3 regions of the Methylocystis hydrogenophila genome follow, and region 2 is predicted to be linked to each of the others. Evidence: predicted binding sites of a transcription regulator. Region 2 holds the regulator's gene; each other region holds the start of a gene.
The links. The regulator PhoB, encoded in region 2, activates phosphate uptake and scavenging genes when phosphate is short. The targets are predictions, from matches to a motif close to TGTCATNNANCTGTCAT.

Region 1: the regulator PhoB is predicted to act here: its motif matches at 2,041-2,057, upstream of BN69_RS09490 (UDP-2,3-diacylglucosamine diphosphatase).
Region 3: the regulator PhoB is predicted to act here: its motif matches at 4,509-4,525, upstream of BN69_RS07605 (PhoX family protein).

The regions. Positions count from the first base shown of each region.
Region 1 covers NC_018485.1:1,959,311-1,964,785, reverse strand. The annotation lists gene BN69_RS19185 (hypothetical protein) at 1-190, shown strand, start outside; gene BN69_RS09505 ((2Fe-2S)-binding protein) at 477-713, shown strand; gene bfr (bacterioferritin) at 741-1,223, shown strand; gene BN69_RS09495 (helix-turn-helix domain-containing protein) at 1,278-1,895, opposite strand; gene BN69_RS09490 (UDP-2,3-diacylglucosamine diphosphatase) at 2,168-3,001, shown strand; gene BN69_RS09485 (glycosyltransferase family 4 protein) at 3,001-4,101, shown strand; gene BN69_RS09480 (HesA/MoeB/ThiF family protein) at 4,201-4,986, shown strand; gene BN69_RS09475 (RidA family protein) at 5,012-5,365, opposite strand.
Region 2 covers NC_018485.1:2,470,959-2,476,433, forward strand. The annotation lists gene pstC (phosphate ABC transporter permease subunit PstC) at 1-579, shown strand, start outside; gene pstA (phosphate ABC transporter permease PstA) at 592-1,434, shown strand; gene pstB (phosphate ABC transporter ATP-binding protein PstB) at 1,431-2,216, shown strand; gene phoU (phosphate signaling complex protein PhoU) at 2,241-2,954, shown strand; gene phoB (phosphate regulon transcriptional regulator PhoB) at 2,951-3,697, shown strand; gene BN69_RS12030 (GcrA family cell cycle regulator) at 3,716-4,234, opposite strand; gene BN69_RS19970 (hypothetical protein) at 4,525-4,653, shown strand; gene BN69_RS12035 (aspartate aminotransferase family protein) at 4,650-5,475, shown strand, end outside.
Region 3 covers NC_018485.1:1,586,551-1,592,025, reverse strand. The annotation lists gene BN69_RS07620 (PilN domain-containing protein) at 62-1,192, shown strand; gene gspM (type II secretion system protein GspM) at 1,189-1,797, shown strand; gene BN69_RS07610 (hypothetical protein) at 1,794-2,408, shown strand; gene BN69_RS07605 (PhoX family protein) at 2,563-4,248, opposite strand; gene BN69_RS07600 (hypothetical protein) at 4,920-5,270, opposite strand.

The sequences.
Region 1 (5,475 bases), 510 kb from region 2:
CTACCGGTGCTGGTGGCGGCCCGGCTACGGCTGGGGCGGCGGCTACGGCTGGGGTGGTCCCCGTTGGGGCGGCGGCTATGGTTGGCGGCGCCCAGGCTGGGGCGGACCTGGGTGGGGCGGACATGGGCCTGGCTGGGGCGGGCCTGGCTACGGTTGGGGCGGCGGAGGCGGGGGACACCGTCACTGGTAAGAAAGGATTAACGCAAACATCAAGAGTCGCGGACAGCGTTCGCGGCTCTTTTTTGACACTTGCCGGGCGACCGATTGGTCCAAAATGTATTTGTTAAACCGGCATGGTCCTTGCCAATCAGAGTTCATCGGCGCGGGTCTGTCGGAAAGGCGACACGCGAGAGTTGGCAAACGAGAGGAGATGTTGTAACCTACTGATACGAAAGGTAGTTTGCAATCTTTCCAAAGAAGGAAATTTGCAACCTTTCCAGAAAGTAGTTTGCAACCTTTCCAAACTAGGCTAAGTAATGATCGTCTGTTCGTGCAACGTCCTGTCGGACCGCGATGTGCGCGATACGCTTGGGCCACGCGGTGACCGGCCTTCGGTTTCAGCTGTGTTCCGGCATATGGGCTGCGAGGCGAAATGCGGGCGCTGCGTGCGCAGCATTGTCGCCATCGTCGACCAGCACGCCGCGAGAGGATTGGATGAGTGCTCGGGGAGCGGCGATTGTGAAGGCTGTCGCGCCGACGAATTGGCGGCGTAAGTCTATTTTCATGGAAAGGATGCGGACATGCGCGGTGACGCGAAAGTCATCGACTATCTCAATCGCGGGTTGCGCGCAGAATTGACCGCGGTCAATCAGTACTGGCTGCATTTCCGCATTTTCCACAATTGGGGTTTCCTCGAGCTCGCCAAAAAATGGCGCGAAGAGTCGATTGAGGAAATGCATCACGCGGATCATTTCGCCGAGCGCATCCTCTTCCTCGAAGGCTTCCCGAATATGCAGGTGCTCGATCCGCTGCGCATCGGCCAATCGGTCGAGGAGATCATCAAGGCGGACCTCGAGACCGAACTCGGCGCCCGCGACCTGTATCTCGAAGCCGCGGCCTATTGCCTCTCGATCAACGATCGCGTTTCCGAGCAGCTTTTCGAAGGGGTGGTGAAGAGCGAGGAAAAGCACATCGACTTCCTCGAGACCCAGCTTGAATTGATCAAGCAGCTCGGCGTCCAGCTTTACTCGCAAAAGCACGTTGGCGAATTGCACTCCTCCTGACCGAGGGCCGCGCCATCGACCGCCGCAGGATGCTCGCGCGTCCGCGGCGGCGAGTCATTCCATCACCGCCGCCTTCAGAATGCACACCATCGTCGCCCGCGCCGGCGTTTTGCCGAGATTGCGGATAATGTGCGGCCGGTCGCAGCGATAGCGGAGGGTTTCGCCCGCTTTCACGCTCGACTTCGCTCCGGCGACCTCGACCTCAAGCTCGCCGTCGCGCACGGACAGGCTCTCGACCGAGCCGCGCTGATGCGCCTCGGATTCCAATACGCCTCCGGGCGCGGCGGCGAATTCATAGCACTGCAGCCACTCGACCGTCTTGATCCAGCCGATGATCTCAAGCCGGCATTTGCCGTCGTCGGACACCAGGATGGGCGTATCGGCCTTGCTGGTTTTCTCGAGGAAGGGTCCGTCTTCCGTCGTCTGCAAAACCCGCTCGATCGAGACGTCGAGCGCCTGCGCGAGACGCCAGATCGTGGCGAGCGTCGGATTGGTTTCATTGCGCTCGATCTGGCTGATGATGGATTTGGCGACTCCAGACTGCTGAGAAAGTTCGGAAAGCGACAAATTATAAGCCTTGCGCAGGCGCTGCACGGTCGCGCCGAGCTGCCCAGAAAGCGCCAGCGCGCCCGCCTCCAGCATTTTTTGCTTGTCCTGACCTTCGACGCCCATCATCCCCAGCGCTTCAGCTGCGCCATATGTTGCAGAATCGATCGGCAAGATAGCCGACTGCGTTCGAAATATCGAACAGCGAAGCCTTCCGGCCTTTCCCCGTCCTTGCGTTCGCTCGCGCCTCGAAACGGCCGAGAACGGCCCATGTCATCTGGCTGTGATGCGAATCTGGTCAATCAGGCCACGCGGCGAAGGCGAGAGGCGAACAGCTCATGCTCGACAGAAACGCCAGGGCGAAGGTCTCCCAAGCGGTGCGCTCCAACATAGCGCAGATGTCGGATCCAACAGGCGAACATGCAGTCATGCGCTATCGGACGCTGTTTTTATCCGATCTGCATCTGGGCGCGCGCGGCGCCCAGGCTGAGCTGCTGGTCGACTTTCTCAAGCATAATGACGCCGACACGTTCTATCTCGTCGGCGACATCGTCGACGGCTGGCGTCTGAAGAACGGCTGGTACTGGCCGCAGGCGCATAATGACGTCGTCCAGAAGCTGCTGCGCAAGGCGCGGAAAGGCGCGCGCGTCATCTATGTGCCTGGCAATCACGACGAATTCGCCCGCGATTACACCGGGCTCACTTTCGGCGGCGTCGAAGTCGTCGACGATGCGCTGCATGAGACCGCCGACGGCAAGACCATGCTCGTCATTCATGGCGACCAATTCGATATTGTCGTGCGCAACGCCCGCTGGCTCGCCTTCTTTGGCGACTGGGCCTATGATTTTGCGATCGTCGTCAACACTTGGTTCAACCGTGCGCGCCGGATGTTCGGCGTCGGCTATTGGTCGCTTTCGGCCTGGGCGAAGCTGAAGGTCAAGAACGCCGTCAATTTCATCGGCGATTTCGAGAACGCTTTGGCCTCCGAGGCCGCGCGGCGCAATGTCGACGGCGTGATCTGCGGCCATATCCATCACGCGACGATCAAGACCATCGCCGGCAAGCTCTATGTCAATACTGGGGACTTCGTCGAAAGCTGCACCGCGATCGCCGAACATCAGGACGGCGCATTCGAGATTTTGCGCTGGCATAACACCGCGGCTGAACGCGAGGCGGCGGAGGCCGCAGAAAGCGCCAAGGCCGTGCAAAACGAGAGAGCTGTGGCGGCCTGATGAGAATATTGGTGGCGACGGACGCCTGGCGTCCGCAGGTGAATGGCGTCGTCCGATCGCTTGAAACCATGGCGCAATCAGCCCGCGCGCTGGGCGCCGAAATCGACTTTCTGACGCCGCGCGACTTCAACTCGCTGCCGATGCCGACCTATCCCGAGATCGGGCTGGCGCTCGCTTCGCCGCGCGCCGTTCGCCGGCGGCTCGAGGAGGGCTATGATCACGTCCATATCGCGACGGAAGGCCCCATCGGACTTGTGACCCGCGCCGTGATGCTGCGGGCGCGCCGTTGCTTCACGACGAGCTTTCACACGCGCTTTCCAGAATATATCCAGGCGCGCTTCGGACTGCCCGTCGGACTCTCCTATGCGGCCTTGCGCCGTTTTCACAACGCCGGCGCCGGCGTCATGGTGTCGACGCCCAGTCTCTCGCGCGAATTGTCGGAGCGCGGATTTCGGCGGATTTTGCGCTGGTCGCGCGGCGTGGATCATGCGCTGTTCACGCCCGACGCGGCGACGCCGCTCCCCTTTGAGCGGCCGATTTTCCTCTATGCGGGGCGACTCGCCGTCGAAAAAAACATCGAGGCCTTTCTGGCGCTTGATCTGCCGGGCACGAAGCTCGTCGCCGGCGACGGGCCGGCGCGCGCCGGGCTCGAAGCGCGATTTCCGCAGGCCCGGTTCCTCGGCGTGAAAACGAGCGCCGAACTTGCGGCGCTTTACGCCGCGTCGGACGTTTTCGTCTTTCCGAGCCGCACCGACACATTTGGCATCGTGCTGCTCGAAGCCATGGCCTGTGGCCTGCCGGTCGCGGCCTATCCGGTCATGGGTCCGCTCGACGTCATCGGCGCGAGCGGCGCGGGCGCGCTGGACGAGGATCTGCGGGCGGCGGCGCTCGCCGCGCTCGACATCAGCCGAGAGGCGGCGCGGGCGCATGCGCTGACCTTCACCTGGGAGAATTGCGCCCGGCAGTTCCTCGACAATATCCATTACGCCCGCGGCGCGGCCGCGCTCGGCGGCGTCGGCATAGAGGCGCTGCGCGCGACGAGCCAAGAATCGGCGGACGAGCGCCGCTCCGCCAAAAAGCGCCAGCCTGTTCAGCCATAAACCTGGTGTCGTCGCCCCGTGCGGTCGCCATGGCTGGAGACCGGCGGGCGAAGCGGCTATGGTCGCCCCGCCGCAATCTTTCGCGGCGCGGAGCGCCATTTGAATCTTTCGCCTGAAGAAATCGAACGCTACGCGAGACATCTCGTGCTGCGCGACATCGGCGGGCCGGGCCAGAGCAAGCTCAAACATGCGCGGGTTCTTGTCGTCGGCGCCGGCGGGCTCGGCGCGCCGCTCCTGCAATATCTCGCCGCGGCGGGCGTCGGGGCGCTCGGCGTCGTCGACGACGACGCGGTTTCCCTGTCCAATCTCCAGCGCCAGGTGATTCACGCCACGCAGGATCTGGGCCGCCCGAAGGTCGAAAGCGCGCGGGACGCCATCGCGCGCCTCAATCCGCTTGTCGTCGTCGAGCCGCATGCGCTGCGCCTCAATGAGGCGAACGCCCGGGCGCTGATCGCGCGCTACGATATTGTCGCCGACGGGTCGGATAATTTCGCGACGCGTTATCTCGTTTCCGACGCCTGCTTTTACGAAAAGAAGCCGCTCGTCACCGCGGCGCTCGGCGGTTTCGACGCGTCGCTGACGACGCTGCGGCCCTTCGAGCGCGGCCCCGAGGGGCCGAACCCAACCTATCGCTGTCTGTTTCCGACGCCGCCACTGGCGGGGGAAATCCCGACGTGCGAAGAGGCCGGCGTTCTCGGCGCGCTTGCCGGCGTCGTCGGCGCGATGATGGCGCTCGAAGTGGTGCGCGAGATCGTCGGCTTCGGCGAGGGACTGGTCGGCCGTCTGCTGCTCATCGACGCGCGCGGGATGCGTTTCGAGACCGTGCGCTACGCCTTTGACCCCGAAAATCCGCTCAGCGGCGCCGGCGCGCGATGCGCGCCATAAGGCGTCCGCTTCGGCGAAAAACGCGCTACAGCGCCGCGATGACGGCGATCTCGACCTTATAGGCCGGCGCCACGAGCTTTGCTTCGACGGTCGCGCGCGCCGGCGGATTGGCCTTGTCGACCCATTCATCCCAGACGCCGTTCATCTCGGCGAAGGTCGCGATGTCGGCAAGATAGATCGTCGCCGAGAGGATATTGGCCTTGGCGCTGCCGGCTTCGGCGAGAAGCGCATCGATCTGCGCGAGGATTTCGCGGGTCTGATCGGCGACCGATCCGCCCTTGGTCTTATCGGCCACCTGTCCGGCCGTATAGACGGCGTTGCCGCGAACGACCGCCTGGCTCATACGCGGCCCCGCGCCGATCCTTTTGATGCTGCTCATTTCGCCTCCCTGCGTGCCGCGCCGGTCTAGGCGAAGCGCGCGTCGCGGGCAAGCCGTAAAGCCGAAGGCGGCGAAGCCGCCGCGCGGCGGACAGATCCGGCCGACGAAGG
Region 2 (5,475 bases):
ATCATCTACGGCATTTGGGGCCTCTTCGTTCTGGCGCCGTTTCTCCAGTCGCATGTCCAGCCTGCGCTGATCGCCGCCTTTGGCGATATCCCGGTGTTCTCGACGCTGTTCGCCGGCCCGCCTTACGGCATCGGCATGCTGACCGCGGGCTTCATTCTCGCGATCATGGTGCTGCCCTTCATCGCCTCGATCTCGCGCGACGTCTTCGAAACGGTGCCGCTGGTGCTGAAGGAAGCCGCTTGGGGCATCGGCAGCACGACATGGGAAGTGACGCGCTACGTGGTCATCCCTTACACGCGCGTCGGCGTGATTGGCGGCGTCATGCTTGGACTGGGACGCGCGCTGGGCGAGACGATGGCGGTCACTTTCGTCATCGGCAATGCGCACAAGATTTCCGGGTCGCTGCTCGCGCCCGGCACCACGATTTCGGCGACGATCGCCAATGAGTTCACCGAGGCGGTCGGCGATCTCTACACCTCGGCGCTGATCGAACTCGGCCTCATCCTCTTCTTCATCACCTTCGTCGTTCTGGCGGCCGCGCGTTACATGCTGATGCGCATCGAACAGAAGTCGGCGTAAGGGAGGCGCTTCATGTCTCTTTATGCATCTCGACGCAGCGCAAACTCCATCGCGACGACGCTCTGCTGGGTCGCGGCGATTTTCGGGCTGTCCTGGCTTTTTGTGATCCTTGGGGTGCTTCTCTATGAAGGCGTCCGCGGTCTGTCGCCGGCGGTCTTTGTCGAAATGACGCCGCCTCCCGGCAGCGCCGGAGGACTGCTCAACGCCATTGCCGGCTCGCTGGTCATGACCGCGATCGGCGTTGCGGTCGGCACGCCGCTCGGCATGCTGGCCGGCACCTACATGGCGGAATATGGACGCTATACGAAGCTGACCTTGGTCGTGCGCTTCATCAACGACATCCTGCTTAGCGCCCCGTCGATCGTCGTCGGCCTCTTCGTCTACACCATTCTGGTGCATCCGATGGGCCACTTCTCGGCGATCTCCGGCGCCGTGGCGCTGGCGCTGTTGGTCGTCCCTGTCGTCGTGCGAACGACCGAGGACATGCTGCTGCTCGTGCCGGGATCGATGCGCGAAGCGGCGACCGCGCTTGGCGCCCCACGCGCGCATGTCGTCGGGAAGGTCGCCTACCGCGCCGCAAAAGCCGGCCTCATCACCGGCGTGCTGCTCGCGGTGGCGCGCGTCTCGGGCGAGACGGCGCCGCTGCTTTTCACTGCGCTCAATAACCAGTTCTGGAGCACCGATCTTGCCGCGCCGATGGCGAGTCTGCCGGTCGTCATCTTCCAGTTCGCGCTATCGCCGTACAAAGACTGGCAGCAACTCGCCTGGACGGGCGCGCTGCTCATCACTGTCGCTGTTCTTGCCCTATCGATCGCCGCGCGCGCGCTCAGCGCCGGCCGGAGGAAACCGAAATGAACGCCGCTGTCCAAGCCACCAAAGAGCCGCCAACGAAAGTTTCGGTCCGCTGCCTCGATTTCTATTACGGCGCGGATCGTTCGCTCAAGAACATCAGCCTGCCGCTGCGCACCAACAAGGTGACGGCGTTTATCGGGCCTTCCGGCTGTGGCAAGTCGACCCTGCTGCGCGTGTTGAACAGGATGTACGATCTTTATCCGGGTCAGCGCGCAGAGGGCGAGGTGCTGCTCGACGGCGAGAACATCCTCGACCCGGCGATCGATCTCAACGCCCTGCGCTCGCGCGTCGGCATGATTTTCCAGAAGCCGACGCCTTTCCCGATGTCGATCTATGAAAACATCGCATTCGGCATTCGGCTGTATGAAAAGCTGTCGCGCGCCGACATGGACGCGCGCGTCGAAAGCGCGCTCCGCGGCGCAGCGCTTTGGGACGAGGTGAAAGACAAGCTGCATACGAGCGGTCTCGGCCTCTCAGGCGGACAGCAGCAGCGCCTCTGCATCGCGCGCAGCGTCGCGGTGCAGCCGGAAGTCATCCTGTTCGACGAGCCGTGTTCGGCGCTCGATCCGATCTCGACCGCGAAAGTCGAGGAGCTCATCGACGAGCTCACCCACCGCTACACGATCGCAATCGTCACCCACAACATGCAGCAGGCGGTGCGCGTCTCCGACTACACCGCCTTCATGTATCTCGGCGAGCTCGTCGAATTCGGCGAAACGGACGACGTCTTCAACAAGCCGAAGGAAAAGCGGACGCTCGACTACATCACCGGCCGTTTTGGCTAAACCAGCGATTCAAGGACGGCGCTCATGAGCGATCATATTGTTAAATCCTACGACCGCGACCTTGAGGCGCTCGGACGTCGCATCGCTGAAATGGGCGGCGTCGCGGAGAAGATGCTGGCGGAGGCGATGGATGCGCTCTCCGGCTTCAACGTCGACCTCGCCCATCGGGTCGTCTCCAGCGATCCGCGGCTCGACGCGCTGCAGCGAGAAATCGAAGAGAACGCCATTCTCACCATCGCGCGCCGACAGCCGCTCGCCGTCGATCTGCGCGAATGCATCGCCGCGATCCGTATTTCCGGCGACATCGAACGCGTCGGCGATCTCGCCAAGAACATCGCCAAGCGAACGCTCAAGATCGTGTCGGAGGCGCGCGTCCCGCGCGCGATCGTCGGTCTAAAGTCGATGCACGAAATCGCCGCGATGCAGCTTAAGGACGCGCTGGACGCCTACGCCTTGCGCGACACCGAGCGGGCGCGCGCGGTGTGGCAGAACGATTCCGATCTCGACGCGCTGGAGGACTCGGTATTCCGCGATCTGCTCACCTTCATGATGGAGGATCCGCGCAATATATCCTTCTGCACGCATCTGCTGTTCTGCTCAAAGAACCTGGAGCGGATCGGCGATCACACAACGAATATATCGGAGACGATCGTTTATCTCGTCACCGGCGAGGCGATGCCTACAGAGCGGCCAAAATCGCGCGTCGCCGACTTCGGGAAGGATGAGGCGGCCCAATGAGTGACGTGACGTCCGCCGTTTTACAGCGGAGCGGGAAAAGCGATCGGGCGCCGCGCATCCTCGTCGTCGAGGACGAAACGTCGCTCGCGACGCTGCTCGTGTATAATCTCGAAGCTGAAGGCTATCAGGTCGAGCATGTCGACAATGGCGACGAAGCCGAGCTGCGGCTCGCGGAGTCGCCGCCGGATCTCGTCATTCTCGACTGGATGCTGCCCGGCGTTTCCGGACTTGAAATCTGCCGACGCCTGCGCGCGCGGGACAGCGCCAGAGACATGCCTGTCATCATGCTGACCGCGCGGGGCGAGGAAGGCGAGCGCGTGCGCGGTCTTTCCGTCGGCGCCGACGACTATGTCGTCAAGCCGTTTTCGACTCCGGAGCTGATGGCGCGGGTGCGCGCGCTGCTGCGCCGGGCGCGCCCCGAGCGCGTCGCCTCACGGCTGACTCTCGGCGATATCGACCTCGACCGCGACACCCGTCGCGTGCGGCGATCCGCCCGCGAAATCCACCTCGGTCCGACCGAATTCCGGCTGCTCGAATATTTTATGGAGAAGCCCGGACGCGTGTTCACGCGCGCGCAGCTGCTCGACAGCGTTTGGGGCATGTCGGCGGAGATCGACGAGCGCACGGTCGACGTCCATGTCGGACGGCTCCGCAAGGCGCTGATCCGCGGCCGCGAGAAGGATCCGATCCGCACGGTCCGCGGCGCGGGCTATTCCTTCGACGAAACCTTCGGACACGAGTGACGCGTCCGCCGACGCAGATTACGCGTAGCGCTGCGTTCGGAGCTGATCGCGCGCGCGGCGGCGATCCTGGGCCGGCTGATAGGCGACGCGCGCATGATAGGCGCAATACGGCCCGCCGCCAACAGTCGACTTGCAGCCGCAGAAGCGGAACTCCGGCGACGTCGGATCGCCCATCGGCCAGCGGCACATGGATTCGCGGAGCTCCATGATCGTGACGCGCTCCGAAATCGGGATCACCACTTCTTCTTCAGGCGCAAGCCGCGGCGCCGCCAGCGCATGCGGCGTGAACGCGAGCGCCAGATTGCCGTGCGAGGCGACGCCGTTCATGCGCGGGTGCGTCGGGCGAGGAGCTTTGGCCGCGCGCGGCCGCTGCGCGCTCGCCGTCTTGGCGCGTTCGGCGAGTCCGAGACGATGGATCTTTCCGATCACAGCGTTGCGGGTGATGCCCGGTCCAAGTTCAGCCGCCACTTGGCTGGCGCTTAGACCATCGGTCCAGAGCTTGCGGAGCAGTTCGACGCGTTCGTCGGTCCATGACATCAGGCTTCTCCATTCTTTCGGGTCGAGCGCGGCTCGGATGGTTCTTCCGACCGCAGCGCAGGCCTGAAGCCCTGCGGCGATGTGATTGCGCATCAACACTCGAGAGAACACGCCCAAACGAACTACGCGGGCGCCGACTAGAAACTTTCTATTTACTTTGAATCATGCGCGAGTCGCGCTGGCAAGCGTGCGCTGGCGTTCTCAACAGGCTTTCGGCGAGACTGTTGCTCGCAGGACTCACCCTTGCGCAGCCGCGCCCGCCGCTTTGACGCGAATGATCGAACCGCGCCATGGATTTGACCGCGTCGGGCGGCGCGCTTAAAATCCGCTCTGAACTGCCGCCCGAAAAGGGCGGCGCTTTGTTTTTCGAGCTTCCTCTGGCTAAAGCCAGCGACGGGAGCATGGAGCAGGGCTTTTGACGTCAGCGCTTTATCCGACCTATCCGCGCGCCGATCTTGCGTTCAAACATGGCGAAGGCGCGTGGTTGACTGCGGAAAACGGCGACCGCTATCTCGATTTCAGCGCGGGCGTCGCCGTACTGTCGCTCGGCCACAATCACCCGCGCCTCGTCGAGACCTTGAAGCGCGCGGCGGAAGAACCGTGGCATGTCTCCAATCTCTTCCGCATCCCGCAAGCCGAGCGGCTCGCCGAGCGGCTCTGCGACGCCACATTCGCCGATCTGGTCTTTTTCACCAATTCCGGCGCGGAAGCGGTGGAGTGCGCGATCAAGACCGCGCGTAAATTTCACGCGGTCAACGGGCAGCCGGAACGCTATCGGCTGATCACTTTCGAAGGCGCCTTCCATGGCCGCACGCTCGCGACGATCGCCGCAGGCGGCAATGCGAAATATCTTGATGGGTTCGGGCCGCCCGTCGAGGGCTTCGATCAGGTTCCTTTCGGCGATTTCGACGCCGTCGAGGCGGCGATCACGCAAGAAACCGCGGGCGTCCTGCTCGAACCGATTCAGGGAGAAGGGGGGCTGCGCGTCTTTTCGCCGGCGTTCCTTGCGCAGCTGCGGGCGCTGTGCGACGCGCGCGGGCTGCTGCTGGCGTTCGATGAAGTCCAATGCGGCGTCGGCCGCACCGGCAAGTTCCTCGCCTGCGAACATGCCGGCGTCGCGCCCGATATCGCGGCGCTCGCCAAGGGGCTGGGGGGCGGATTTCCGATCGGCGCGTGCCTCGCGACGCGCGAGTCCGCCAAAGGCATGACGCTCGGCGCGCACGGCTCCACCTTCGGCGGCA
Region 3 (5,475 bases), 880 kb from region 2:
CCCGGGCGTTACCTTATCGATGGCGTTCGTCGACGCGTCTCTCCATTGGAGGGGTCTTAAAGTGGCATCCGAGTTCTGGAAGCGGCAGATCCTCGAAGGTTCGATTAAGAGGACGGCGCTTCGGTTCCTCGCATGGTATCGCCGTGAATTCTTCAGCCTATTTCCTCCCGAAACGGTCGCTTGGCTCGCTGACAGGGGCGACCGGCAGCTTATTCTCAAGGCAGGAGCGTGCGATCTCTGGTGCCTCGACTCGCGTGGCGCGCCGCTCTGGCGTCTTTCCGGCGATGAAATCGCGTCCACGTCGCTCGAAGAGGCGTTGAGGAGTCGCGAACTGACGCGTAACGCGGTGCGGATCGGGCTCGAGATTGAGCCTGAATCCTTCTTCGTGCGTCGGTTTGACATTCCCAGCGCGGCGGCCAGCACTCTGCCCCGGCTTCTCGTCGCTGACATCGAACGCAGAACTCCTTTGCGCGTTGCGGACGTCATCTATGGCCACACGCTTGCGAAGCATCCTGTCGCGGGAGGCAAGTTGCGGGTCAGCCTATGGATTTTGCGGCGTGACAGGGCGGTCGAAGCGGTCGAGCGGGCGGGTCTCGCATTCTCCGACCTTGCCTTCATCCGACCCGCCGGCCTGCCGACGGACGGTGAGGAGGCGCCGCTTATCCGGTTGGAGACCGAAGCCCAAAGGTCGCAGCGTTTCCGCAATCTGGCGCTTGGCCTCTGCGCCGCGACAGCGGCGTTCGCGCTGATTGGCGTGGTGACTACGCTTTGGCGCCAGAACGCGTTCACCGCTGAACTCGACGCGCAGATACAGGAGATGTCGGCGCGCGCCGCGCGGGTGCGGCAGGCGGTAGACCACGCCTCCTCGGAGAGTCGGATCCTGTCGGTGCTGCGAGCGACCCGGCGCGATGGACCGCAATTCGCTGACTTGTGGGAGGAAACCGCGCGCATTCTGCCGGACGACGCTTACGTCGCCGATTTCCGGTTGAGCGATTCGAAACCCAATGAGCGGGCGATTGATCTTGTGGGATTCGCGAGTTCGGCGGTCGGCCTGCCGGCGCTCTTTAACAAATCGCCGCTGTTCAGCGACGCTGGGCTAACGGCCCCGATCACTCCCGACCCGCGCGAAAAGCGCGAGGGCTTTTCGCTGCAGGCGAAAATCGAACAGAAGAAACCGGAGGGCGGCAAGTGAAACGGTGGCTCAACGCGCCGTTGAGTTGGAGAGCGCTCCGGCACTCGCGCGCGGGACGCCACGCCGCCTTCGCCGGCGTAAATCTGCTGGCTTTGCTCGTCGTCTATCTCGTGCTCATTGAACCTGCGCGCCGCATCATTGCGACCGGCGCCGACGCCATCGCCGAGCGCGAGCAGACTCTCGCGCGCTACCAGGCCGTCGTCGCGCATGAAGACCAGATCCAGGCTTACGCTCAGCAGGTTTTGGATATCAACGGCCGCGGCGAACTTTTCGACGGCGACAGCGATGGCGTCATCAACGCCAATTTGCAAGCGCGACTCAAGACGATTGCGGAAGCGGCCCGGGTGACCGTGAGGTCTATTCAGATGCTGCCTCAAAAGCCGTTCCAGGGCGTAACGCTCGTTGGCGCGCGAATCGATGTCACAGGGGCGCATGATCGCATTCATGCCCTCGCACGCGCTCTCGAAGGAGAGCCGCCGTTGCTCGTCATCACCTCCGCGACAATCCGAAGTCAGGGAGTGTTTTGGGGCGCAGCGCAACAGACCGACGAACTCGAGGCGCAATTCGACGTCTTCGGCGGCGCGCCGAAAAAAGGCCGCCCATGATAAAATCAAAAATTCACGATCGGCTGCCGGAGCTCTTGCAGATTGCGCAATCGCGGCTCTCGGGCGTGAAGCAGATGCAGCTATCGCCGATCCAGGCGATCGTCCTGGTCTTCCTGTCGGCGATCGCGTCGGGAACGGCGGCCTTTGCGCTCTATGCGATCATCGGCGGTTTGAGCGCTGAAAGCGGCGTCAGCGTTCCGGACTGGACGCCGCCGAGGCTGGATGCGATCGAACTGGGTCCGGCCAAACCCGCATCGGCGGACATCCAATCCCTCTCACGACCAATTTTTTCCAAGAACCGTAGAGCATTGCCCAAAAGCGACGCGGCCTCGATCGAAGCGGCGACCTTGTCAGATGCGCCGACGGACTTGATCGTCGCCGCGATCGTGCGGCACGAGAGAAAGGCGAAGGCCTTTCTCGTTTCAGCAAGCTCGCCACAGGGCGCATGGCGCAAGGTGGGAGAAGCGATCGACGCTTGGACTGTCGCATCCATAGCAAACGCGGAAGTGATTTTGCAAAACGGGGGACAGTTTACGAAGGTAAAATTGTATAAGCATTCCCCTTTGGCGCCACGTCAAATTCCACCCAATACCAAAGGATCCGCCGACTGACTCATTGGCGCGGACGGGCGGGCCGTCGACTCATTTGGCGCGAGGAATGTTTCGTTGCGCATGAGGGAGCGCCGACGCTCTACGCGTCGGACGCTCTTCTCAGTGGCTTGCGCAGAAGCGCTGAGCTTCCAAGGAAGCCTTTTGACGCTTGAGGTCAGGGCTGCGGCGCGGGAAGCAAGGGCGCTCCGCCACGGCCCCGGGCAATCGACGGATCGATGAAGAGCGCCAAGATCTGGCCGCTTTCGAACAGTTCGACGTCGGTTGACGCACGATGGCCTTGGACCGTCGCCAGGAACCAGCCGTCGCGCAGTATTTCCGCAGCGTCGATCACGCCCGAACTCTCCTCGTCGTTGGTGATGAAGGTCGGATTCGATGCGCCGCTGCTGAAGAACTTGGGATTATGACGCGCAACCTGGACCAACTGGCCGCTATCGATTCCGTAAACATAGATCCGGCCCAACCGATCGTTGCCGCCGACGTCCTCCTGCATAATGATGCGCCCCAGCCGGTCGATCGTCATGTTGTCGAGCATCTGGAAGCTGGGGTCGGCGTCCGGCGTGGTGGCGGCGCCCGGATAGAATTGATTGGTGAGCAGCATCTCGATCGTGCCGCCCGCCTCAGGCCGTGCGATGCTGTCGAAGCGCAGTCGCCATAGACGCGAAGGACGCCAGGTCGTCGCGTCAGACGTCATGCGTCCGGTCGTGATGAAGTAGAAGTCGCGCGACTTGCCCGGACGCGGATCCCAGGCGCCGTCCTCGACGCGCACGAACTGCGTTACATTGTTGGCGATAGCAGAATCCTGAATCTGCACGCCGGTCTTGTTCGAAACATCGCCAAAATTGACGACTTCGAATCGCGCGGAGGTGACGGCGGGCGCCGCCGAAGCGAAAACAAAATCCTTATTCTCGCCCGTGACGACCTGCCCTTTGAGAACGACGCGTATGCCGTAGAAGTTGCCGTTGGTGAGGCCCGCCTGCTCGATTTGAGAGCCATGCGGCTTTTGCGAGCCGACATACATATACAGTTCGCTGGGGGGCTCCGTACAGCCTGTCTGACCTGCCGTCCGACAAACGTTGGTCGCCGCCGTGACGTTGGTTTCGCGTCCGGCGTCGTCTTGCAGCATCACGATCGTCTTGTGATCGGGAAACGGGTTCGCGAGGCCGTTTTCGAACGACATTTTGCCGAGCCGCGGCAACTCGAACGATTTGTTCTTGTCTGATCCGTCGACGATGTGTGCGAAAATGCGGCCGTGGTCGGCGGTGAACGGCGGCGATGTTTCCTCGCCGCTCAGGAAGATGCGGTTCTTCGGTCCGAGGCCGAATGCGCTCGGGTTCGCAAGGTCCGCGGAACAGAGCCGCTCCAGCGCGCTCGTACCGGGCGTGTAACCGGCGCCGCTCCACGTCAGCAGGTCGTTGGGGCTGGTCATGTGATCGCGGCCAGAAAGCACTTTCAAGGTCGCGCGATCGATCGTCCATTGCGACACGAATGCGCCTTTGGAGCCGTGCGCGCGCGGAATCCCCAGCGTGCGCCCGATTTCATGATTCATCACGAGATTGAACGAACGTGGCTGACGACCGAACAGAAAGTCTAAGGCGCTGGTCGGCGGAAGCCAGGCTCCGAGCCCGTCTGGAATGCCGACCATACGGTAACCCTCAACCGAGTCGCCGGCAGTCAGAATGGAAGTGACAGAGACGCCAGCGGCTGTCGGAACAAGGTAAGGCTCGGTTGTCGTGCTGGGCCCTATTTTCTGCGCCGAGGCGGATAAAGCATTCTGCGCCGCGGCGCCATTCGTAGATGCGACGCCGAGCACGGCGGCGAACGCCAGGAAAAGTCGACTCATATTTTGCCCCCTCAAGACTAAGCTAAAAACAAGCTTAAACGCGGGCGCGAACCTAGGGGCGGCGCATTACAATTATTCAACGGGCGTGTGTCAGGGGGCGTCATGGTTTCAGAAATCGCGCGGCTAACCGCGACCAAGCAATCCCTGATTGGGATAGACACATTTCGCGCTCGACGCGCGACATGCGAAACGGCTCAGATGGGCGCCCTGTCGCGCGCTCAAATATCATGTTCGCGAATGGGGGAGTTACCGCAGCTTCAACGACAGTAATATGATGGCATGACCCGCTGATAGCGGACCGCAAGGCCTCCAGGGCTGCCATTCATTTCGCTTGCAACGCATCTTGATCCCACTTTGACGAAGGGAGTCGTATATCCCCACGGATATTCCGCCGTGCTTGACGGAACGCCGGTTTGCGGATCGTAGCTCCAAGGCGCGGAAAAACCCCAATCGCGGATGGCTGGCGCGCGAGACCAGTCCTCGCAGCACCATCCCTCCTCGATCCAAGGTCCAAGGCGCGGCGGACCTGGGGCGCGCCATTCCTGCCGCCTGTGCGCCGATGCGGCGTGCGTGGACACTGAGAGGGAGAAAAAAACAAGCACACACGCTGCGCCGAGAAAACGAAAAGACATGGCGATCTCCGCCGAGAGCATGCAAAGTCGTGGGGTTCGTCACGCTGACAGGCGCACTGAGCGATTTTCATTGTCTGGCTGAAAATCTGGATAGAGGCGCCTGAGCGAAACGGGGAGTGTTTTGTTGCGAACGGCGACGCGCGCGTCGAGGAACGGCTGCACGGTCCATCTATGCCATCGCATCTGCTGTTCCTTGATCATGCGTTTTGACAGGATCTCGTTGACGGCGCTTTCGACAAAGGCGGTTGCGCTTCCCTTCGGCGAGCGAAAGGCCAAGCGTTTCAGGAATTGCAAACTCGTCTCTTTTATCCGGGCCGCCGCGACGTCGATTTCCGGCGCTCCGTCCCCAAGATCAGTGACGAGCTTCACCCGCCAAACCAGCTTTTGCATGGACTCGCCTTTCCCAAAGAGCCGATCTTAACCCTCGAAAAATTACATACTCCCCACGACTTTGCATACTCTCCTAGTCTCGAAGCTCAAGTCGGCAAGGAAAGCCATCAAAGGTGAGAATATCGACCTTCGATATTCTCACGTTTGATGCATGCTCAAGCCAAGACGGCTCCTGACGCAGACACAAGAAGATGTCATGCAGCTG